2 regions of the Bacillus arachidis genome follow, and region 2 is predicted to be linked to the other one. Evidence: riboswitches for the same ligand, from Rfam matches in the RefSeq annotation. Region 2 holds a riboswitch; the other holds the start of a gene.
The links. Region 2 has a riboswitch for lysine ahead of QRY57_RS06060 (amino acid permease). Riboswitches for the same ligand answer to the same signal wherever they lie in the genome.

Region 1 (4,252 bases), 850 kb from region 2:
ACAGATTCACCGTTTACTGTTATCAGTCCCTCGCTTGGATATAGAGAAAAGGATTCAAAATGTAGGTTCAAATTTTCTTCATGGCGATGTTCTTGTATCATATTTTGTCTACGTAATTGGACATTGATTCGGGCAGCAACTTCTAAAGGATTAAATGGTTTTGTTATGTAATCATCCCCGCCAATTCCTAGTCCTGTTAATTTATCTAAATCGCTAGAGCGGGCTGTTACAAATAAAATAGGAGTATTTGTGTAATTGCGGATTTGTCTACATAGTTCAAATCCGTCTATATCGGGTAGCATCACATCGAGTAAGATGATATCAAATGGACGGCCTTTAATGAGGTTCAACGTTTCGGCTCCATTTATAGCTGTTGTTATATGCGTGAAGTTTTCTTTCTTTAGTGTAAGTACTAACATATCTAATATGCCTTGTTCATCATCAACTAAAAGGATTTTTTCTGTTCTCATTATGGATCCACCTTTACATGTTTTTCGAATCTGTTAGAAAGATATTTGGAAAATATTTCACATGTAATAGTGTAACATAATACTATTTTGCTAGATGAAAAAATAACAACAAAGAAATATTCCTTGTTGTTATTTTGATAATCAAATTAATTCATTTGTACCATAGGTGCAATTTTTGCCATAAATGATTGATGAAGTGCTTCTACACCATCTACTAAATTAAGGCGATCAATGACAACAGATACTTTAATTTCAGATGTACTTACCATTTTAATATGAATATTTTCATTCTTTAATGTAGAGAACATACTAGCAGCAACACCTGGATTAGATACCATACCAGATCCAACAATTGATACTTTAGCTAGATGATTTTCATATTCTACAGACTCATAGTGAAGTGCTTCTTGATTTTGTTCTAATACTTCTAATGTTTCTCGTAAGTCATTTGAGTGAATTGAGAAAGACAAATGAACAGTACCTTCATTTGTAATACTTTGAATAATAATATCAACATTAATATGGGCTTTAGCTAATGTAGAGAAAACAGTTGAAAGCGATCCTTGTTCTAATCCTTTAATTGTTACGCGTGTAATATTATCTTCAAATGCAATACCCTTAACGATCGATTGTTGTTCCATGTTACATTCTCCCCTTACAATTGTTCCGTTTTCTTGTTCCATACTTGAACGAACTTCTAAAATTACATTATGATTTTTTGCGAATTCAACAGCACGTGGGTGTAGTACACCAGCGCCGAGATTTGCGAGTTCTAACATTTCATCATAAGAAATTTCATCTAATTTATATGCGTCTTTTACAACTCGTGGATCAGTCGTGTATACACCTGTTACGTCTGTGTAAATGTCGCATTTTTTCGCTTTCAGCGCCGTTGCTAATGCAACAGCAGTTGTATCAGAACCACCGCGGCCAAGTGTTGTAATTTCGTTTTCTTCGCTTCGTCCTTGAAAACCAGCGACAATTACAATTGTTCCTTCTTGTAGATGTGATTGAATACGTTCTGTATTAATATCAGTAATCCGTGCGCTACTATGCACAGATTCTGTAGTAATACCAGCTTGCCAACCAGTTAGTGAAATAGCGTCGTACCCTTTTGCTTGCAGTGCAATTGTTAATAAAGAAATGGTAACTTGTTCACCAGTTGTTAAAAGCATATCCATTTCACGTTTACTCGGATTTTCGGTAATAGCGGTAGCAAGTGTAACGAGTTCATCTGTACTTTTTCCCATTGCAGAGACAACTGTAACAACACCGTGTCCTCGTTCATATTCTTCAATAATTAAATTTGCTACATGTTGAATGCGCTGAATACTTCCAACAGAAGTACCACCGAATTTTTGAACAATCGTTTCCATTACAAATTCCTTCTTTCATCCATTTTTATTAATTGATCAGGAAAGGTGTAAAAACATATAAAAGAGATGTATAAGTCCCTAAATATTCCTGTAGTTACCGGAAAGAAAAACAAAAAAACACCATCTCAAATAAGTGAGGATGGTGCTGTTACAGGAAAAGGGAAACAGAAAAAGGAGCTAATAAAAAAACCGCCAAAAAAGAATATCATATAAAGCATGATATCTCTTTTTTGTAGATAGCTCTTCATATATACACGTCTGTATATATGACAGTTCTGTTTCTATTCGAAAACAGCCCCAATTGATAAATGCAGAGAAACTTATCAATTTCGGCAATACTTCCTTTCTTCTAAACTCATTGACATCTCTGTGTCTCCTCTAGAATACTTATAAGCACTGCAACCTCTATCTCACGTTTTGGGCGAGAGTGTTTGGTTTATGAAGTTATTTGGTAACATTTGTTTTATAATAATTAAAATATTTTAGGAAATCAAGTGCTTTAATAATATTTTGAAAATTAAGTATATTCATTTTCGGTTATATGGTTTATGTATACTGGCATAATTGAATTGTTCGGTGTAAGTAGATGATTAGAAATATGTTGGAAACTATTGGGAGGTAAGGGGTGATAGTGGTTCTATATAGTTGTTTTATTGCCCCTATATCAATTATACAGTGTAGTTCTGTATAGTATATTTTATGAATTGAATTTAGTATAAATCGAAATATTAGTAGTTTACATATCTAAAGACTTAATTATTAGAAAAAAGAGAAAATTAAATGTATAATAAAAGGAAAAAGAAGGAAGATGTTTAAAGGAAGGGGATACATATGCAAGGAGAGGTGCAAACAGAAAATAAGGGGAGTTATGTAAGTAATTTATTGTTGCCTGTTACAAAATCACGCCATTTTACTTTCTTATGGATCGGGCAACTTCTTTCCGTTCTAGGAAGTTCTATTACAATGGTAATTCTTCCAGTAGTCGTATATACATTGACTGGATCAACAGTTGTTATGGGAACGACGATGGCTATGTATATGCTACCGAATATTCTTGTCTTACCGTTTTCGGGGTTAATCGTTGATCGTATAAATCGAGTTAAGCTAATGTTATTTACCGATATTGTTCGATGCATATTGATGATAACCCTTGCGGTGCTTATGTTTACAGATACTTTAACAATCACGATTTTATATGTGCTAGTGGCAATATATGGACTAATGGATGGGTTATTTCAACCGGCATATGCAGCAGTGAGAGCAAGGGTCTTTGTACCGGAAATTCGGAATGCGGCTAACGCATTAACACAAATGAGTAATCAAGGTGTTCGTTTAATAGGTCCAGCGCTTGGTGGTCTTATTGTTTCGGTTGCATCAGCGGGAATTGGGTTTGGTTTAGATGCATTGACTTATTTGTTGTCTTTTATTTGTTTATTGTTTTTAAAAGATGTAACAGCTAAAAAAGTACAGGAACAAACAAATCAAAAAATGAATTTCAAAAAAGATTTTACAGAAGGGATTGTTGTATTAAAAAGCCATCCATGGCTTTGGATTACAATTTTAGCATTTTCATTTATTAATATTTGCCACGCAGGAATTATCGTTGTATTAATCCCTTGGCTATTTAATGTACATCATCAGTTTGAACCGTTTGTCTATGGGATTGGAATGGCATGTTCTGGAGCGGGGGCTGTTGTGGCAGCTCTTATTTTTGGCGGGAGACAGAGGTGGCATAAACGAGGATTGCTTGCCTATGGGGGTGTCCTCATTAGCGGGATGTCACTTTTACTAATGTCTTTCGTTTCATGGGCGCCAGGATTAGTAGGGTTAATGGCATTAGAAGGGTTTGGGATTATGATTTTCGGTTTAATATGGGAAACGAGTTTGCAAGAACTTGTACCAGAAGAAGCATTCGGAAGGGTAGCAAGTCTGGATATGTTAGGGTCTTTTGCATTATTACCGTTAGGGTATGTAGTTGTCGGTTGGGTGGCGAATATAATTGGTGGTACGGTGACGATTACGATTTTAGCTATTGCAGCAATTGTCGTAGTGGTAATCGCACTACTTGTTCCGAGTATTCGTCAATTTGATTAATTTACGTTTACAAAAAATAAGTAAGCTCTGCCAAGCGGCAGAGCTTATTCTTCATGGAATACAAATGTTTGTGTAAATTGCTTTTCTGCTTTTTCTGGGTGACCGTTATAACTAAATTGATTTTCCTCCCAGCTAATCACTACGTCAAATGAGTTAGCGTCTTCATATAATGGGAATTTCATTTTTGTAAAACTAGTTTGGCTATATGACACGCTCATATCAGATTTGTTGAAAGGCTTGAAAGCAGCTTTTGATTTTGGGTTATTGTGACGTATTTCAACTGATACGTTAGATACGTCTTTTCCGACATTC
Region 2 (4,252 bases):
CAATGGCAGTTAATCGAATGTATATTCCAAAATAATCATTTGCACGTAAGAATGATAAAGTGTTCAAATATAAAAAAGTAGATTGGTTTTTATGTAATATAGGTTCTATCCAATTTGTTAGCCATTTTCTTTTCTTTACTTGTTTTTTTAGCTGCGGAACATCAGTGAAAAAGCTTGCAAATTGGTAAAAGTGCATGTCCATTTTTTCTTCTTGTTCAATGATATACTCCCAGTTAATTCGTTTTGTTGGTTGTTTTACTGTATAAATAAGTATAAAGGCTGGAAGCAAGAGAACAGCACCGAATAGAACGACTGATACGGACTGAAAGAGCATATAAAGAATCAGTGCGTTACAAGTGAATCGAATGATGAACCAGATTTGGCTGTTATATTGATCACGCCATATCCAATTGATATACAGGTTCCAACCTTTTATTAACATTAAAATGAAAAAGATCGTACATAAGAATGGAACAGGTGTCTGTAATGTTTGTATTGCCAGCGGTGTAATGATTAGAAACGTAAATAGTAATGGGAAAAGCTGTATGGCGTAATTATAGAAAAGAGATTGTTTGAAATAAGGTGTTAATTTCTCTTCAAGTGCCAGTAAATAGACAGCGTCAGGCTTTTGGATAAAAGTACGGATCTTACATCTCGTTATAACGATTGTAAGTACAGTTGTGATGAGTAATAATGAGATTCCTTTAGAAGGAGCTGTTTTTAAAAACTTGGCGTAATAATAAGCACCGATACACGAGATAAAGATGAAGCTATACAATAAACCACTAATCATCCGGAAAAAATACATTATGCTGTTTTGAAGATGTTTTTGAAAGCGATCGCTCCATAGCGTTTCAATTGACATGTTTTTCACCTCTATCATCTATTATAAAGGTTTCTTTCTTGTACCAAAATAAAAACGAACAAATTGCTTTAAGCAACTTGTTCGTTTTTATTTCTTTTTTGATCACGATTCATTAATGGATAAAAGGCGAAACCAATTACAAATAAGCCAATTCCAAGAAGGAATGTTTTTATATCTGAGGATCCCGTTTTAATAACCCATAGTGCATAGCAAAGGGCAATGAATGCGACAATACCATCTATAATTCGTGAGCTCATTTCATTTTTATACGTTTCACCAGTTACAACAAGTTTTAATTGGAAGATCGGTGAAACGAGATAAGGGATTAAGTAGGCTAAGGTTGAGACAGTAATAACGAATGTATAGGCCTCAGCAATTGTCCCTGATAATGTTGAGAATAAGAATACTTGTGACATAATGTTTGTTAATCGTAATGAGTAAATAGGACTCCCTTTTTTATTTGTTTTTGCAAAGAAGGAAGGGAAGAACCCCTCTTTTGCCGCTTGATACGGTACTTCTGAGCTTAATAAAATCCAGCCTAAGATAGAGCCGAATAGGGAAGTAAGGGCAAGTAGTGCCATTAATTTCCCACCGCCATGACCCATTGCAGCATTTAATGCATCAGCTAATGGACGTTCAGAAGTTTGTAGTTTATCAATGTGAAGAACACCCATTGTTAAAATTGTAATTCCTAAATAAATGGCAACAGTTATTAATAAGCCAGCTACAGTAGCATGTTTTACCGTTTTTGGCGATTTCGCACGGTTTGATAAAAGAACGGCCGATTCAATACCGATAAATGCCCAAAGTGTTGTAAGGGCAGCTAAATTTACTTGTGAAAGTAGTCCATGTGACACGCCTTCTTTATCAATCATTGGTGTGTACCATTGTCCAAATTTAGAAGCTTGAAATGCAAACAAAGTAACAACGATAAATAGAAGGAATCCAGTCACCTTTGTTGTTGTTGCTAGGAAGTTTAATTTCCCGGCTCCGTTTACACCGTTTGTTAAAATCATATGTGTTCCCCATAGTAAGCAAGAACAGATGCAGAATGTAATCAGTTTTCCAACTTCCACATCGAAAGAGCCGATTGAAAATAAGATACGTGTATCTTTCATAATAGGGAAGAAGAGTGATAAATAACCTGCAAAAGATGTAATAATAGCAACATTACTTGCCCAGTTTGCGACCCAGTAGCCCCAAACTATGCTGAAACCAGCCATTTTTTTCTTTTTTGGTGATGAGAATAAAGCATATGCATGACTTTGTGGTCCTGTTGTTAAATCAGGACGACGAATTGCCAAATTACCGAAAACAAGAGCTAGCATTAAAACACCAAATCCTGTTGTTAACCAAGCTAATGTAACACCGAGTGGGCTTGCTGTTTGTGCTAATGTACTAGGCACCATGAAAATACCAGCGCCAACCATATTGCCGACAACAAATGCTGTCAGTACCCAAAAGCCCCATTTTTTTTGTTGCATAAAAGAATACCTCCCAAGTTAGTATAACCAAGTCAAGCGAGGAGATATGTATGTCTTCCAAAAAGGAAGTAAGGTAAGCTTCATACAAAACAAAAAAAGCACGTGTCATTGTCGCTACGTGCTTTCTATCTTATAGGAAACCCACGACATACCTCTCGATAGCTCTCCACAAACAAATTGTTTGTGACAGTTCTGCATTTATTAAATAGCAGACCCAGCAAGAATGCACAGTGGGCATGTCTTACTTCGGCAACCATTCCTTTCCCATTCATTCATCGATGCCACTACATCTCCTGAAATGATACTCTTAATGATTGCAACCTCTACCTCACCGAGATACGAATGAGGATTTATGTATTAAATTAACATAATCAAGGGTAACAAATGTATTTTTATACGTCAATGGATATGGTAATAGTCAGACTATAGCGAACAATTTGTTAGTAAAAGAAGAGAGCATTTTTTAGAAAAAAAGTTCGGTTAATTTATGTGTTAAACTATTGAAGCGTAATAGTGAAATCGTGTTTCGGAAAAAGAATTACATAGTAATTAGTAAATGGAGGTACGGTATGACGTTAATTTGTTTAGAAGGTGCCAGTGGTATTGGTAAAACGACGACGTGTAAAAGGATTGCGGAGTTGTACAATGCTTATGTGATTCCAGAAGTAAATTTCTTATTTCAGCGCCCTAATCCTGAACCGGAAAATTGGTATCTCGAAAGGCAAGTTGAAAGATGGCAACTCGCACAAGAAAAATTAAAATCGTATGATGTAGTTTTATTTGATGGAGATATCTTTCAGCCCATTTGGTATAACTGGATTTATGAGGGGGAGTTTCCACAAACTTTACCGTTTTTGAAAGAGTTTTATGTAAATCAAATGAAACGGAAACAGATAGGATTTCCGGGTGTCTACATTCATCTTTCTACAAGTGAAACAGAATTAAGAAAAAGGAAAGAAAATGATACGACCCAAAGACGAAGTAACTTTGAAAAACATCTAAGGCTTATAGAACCACAAAAGCAGTATTTTCAATATATGAATACTGTTTCTCCTAATGTAGTCCATTTTGTAGATGCAGTGAGTATTGAAGAAAATACAAAAAGTATTTTTGATATTTTGTCTCGCTTGAATCTAGAAAAACAACATAATTACTCTGTATCTTTATTAGAGAATGTAATGGATTGGGTAATGAGTAGTAACCCTAAAGCATATGAGATAAGTGAATAGGGAATGAAAGAATATATATCCGACTTGATTTTCCAACATAGATGTATCCATTTTAACTGAGAAGTCCATCTTCTCTAAATGAAGTGAAGGGGGGGATTTCAATTTCAAGCACTTAAGTCGTGGCTATGAAAATAAAAGGTAATCTCCACTCGCTTTCTCCTTTTGTTCTCGCTTGGCATGGGGGCAAAAAGGCACTGACGATTCTATCCATGGCCGGACGCTCTCTTCCTAACTAAAAAGAATGGCTTTTCAATTTGTATTTATATAAAAAAGAAGCTAATCTACAGCCGTAGATTAGCTTCTAACAGGATTTGTCCTCCTAAAATAGCAACTTGTAAGAGTGAGTATATGGTGATTGTGGGGGGGATATTTTTTAAATAAAATATTTATGGGGATGGTTTCTTATATGATTTTTATTTTGCATGCTCTTTCTGAAAGGGGTTTACCTTATTTGTAAGTGGAATATAGGGTTATCATAATATTATTGATAGATAATTTTTTTCGAGTATTGAAAAGGGAGTATATATCTTTCATTTTTTGTGATAAAAGTTTGTTTGGTAAAATAATGAAAAAAATAATTGACAGAAAAGTTACTCAAGTTATAAAATTAAAAATGGAAAATAAAACAAGGAGGTGTGTGTAATGATTGTAATGGTAAATATGACTGGCTTAGC

Region 1: it holds a riboswitch for lysine, as region 2 does, so the genes downstream of both, QRY57_RS10250 (aspartate kinase) here and QRY57_RS06060 (amino acid permease) in region 2, are expected to answer to the same signal.

The regions. Positions count from the first base shown of each region.
Region 1 covers NZ_CP127376.1:1,712,233-1,716,484, forward strand. The annotation lists gene QRY57_RS10245 (response regulator transcription factor) at 1-470, opposite strand, end outside; gene QRY57_RS10250 (aspartate kinase) at 617-1,846, opposite strand; lysine riboswitch at 2,076-2,262, opposite strand; gene QRY57_RS10255 (MFS transporter) at 2,678-3,940, shown strand; gene QRY57_RS10260 (YozF family protein) at 3,985-4,252, opposite strand, start outside.
Region 2 covers NZ_CP127376.1:859,235-863,486, forward strand. The annotation lists gene QRY57_RS06055 (ABC transporter permease) at 1-865, opposite strand, end outside; gene QRY57_RS06060 (amino acid permease) at 934-2,349, opposite strand; lysine riboswitch at 2,501-2,683, opposite strand; gene QRY57_RS06065 (AAA family ATPase) at 2,919-3,578, shown strand.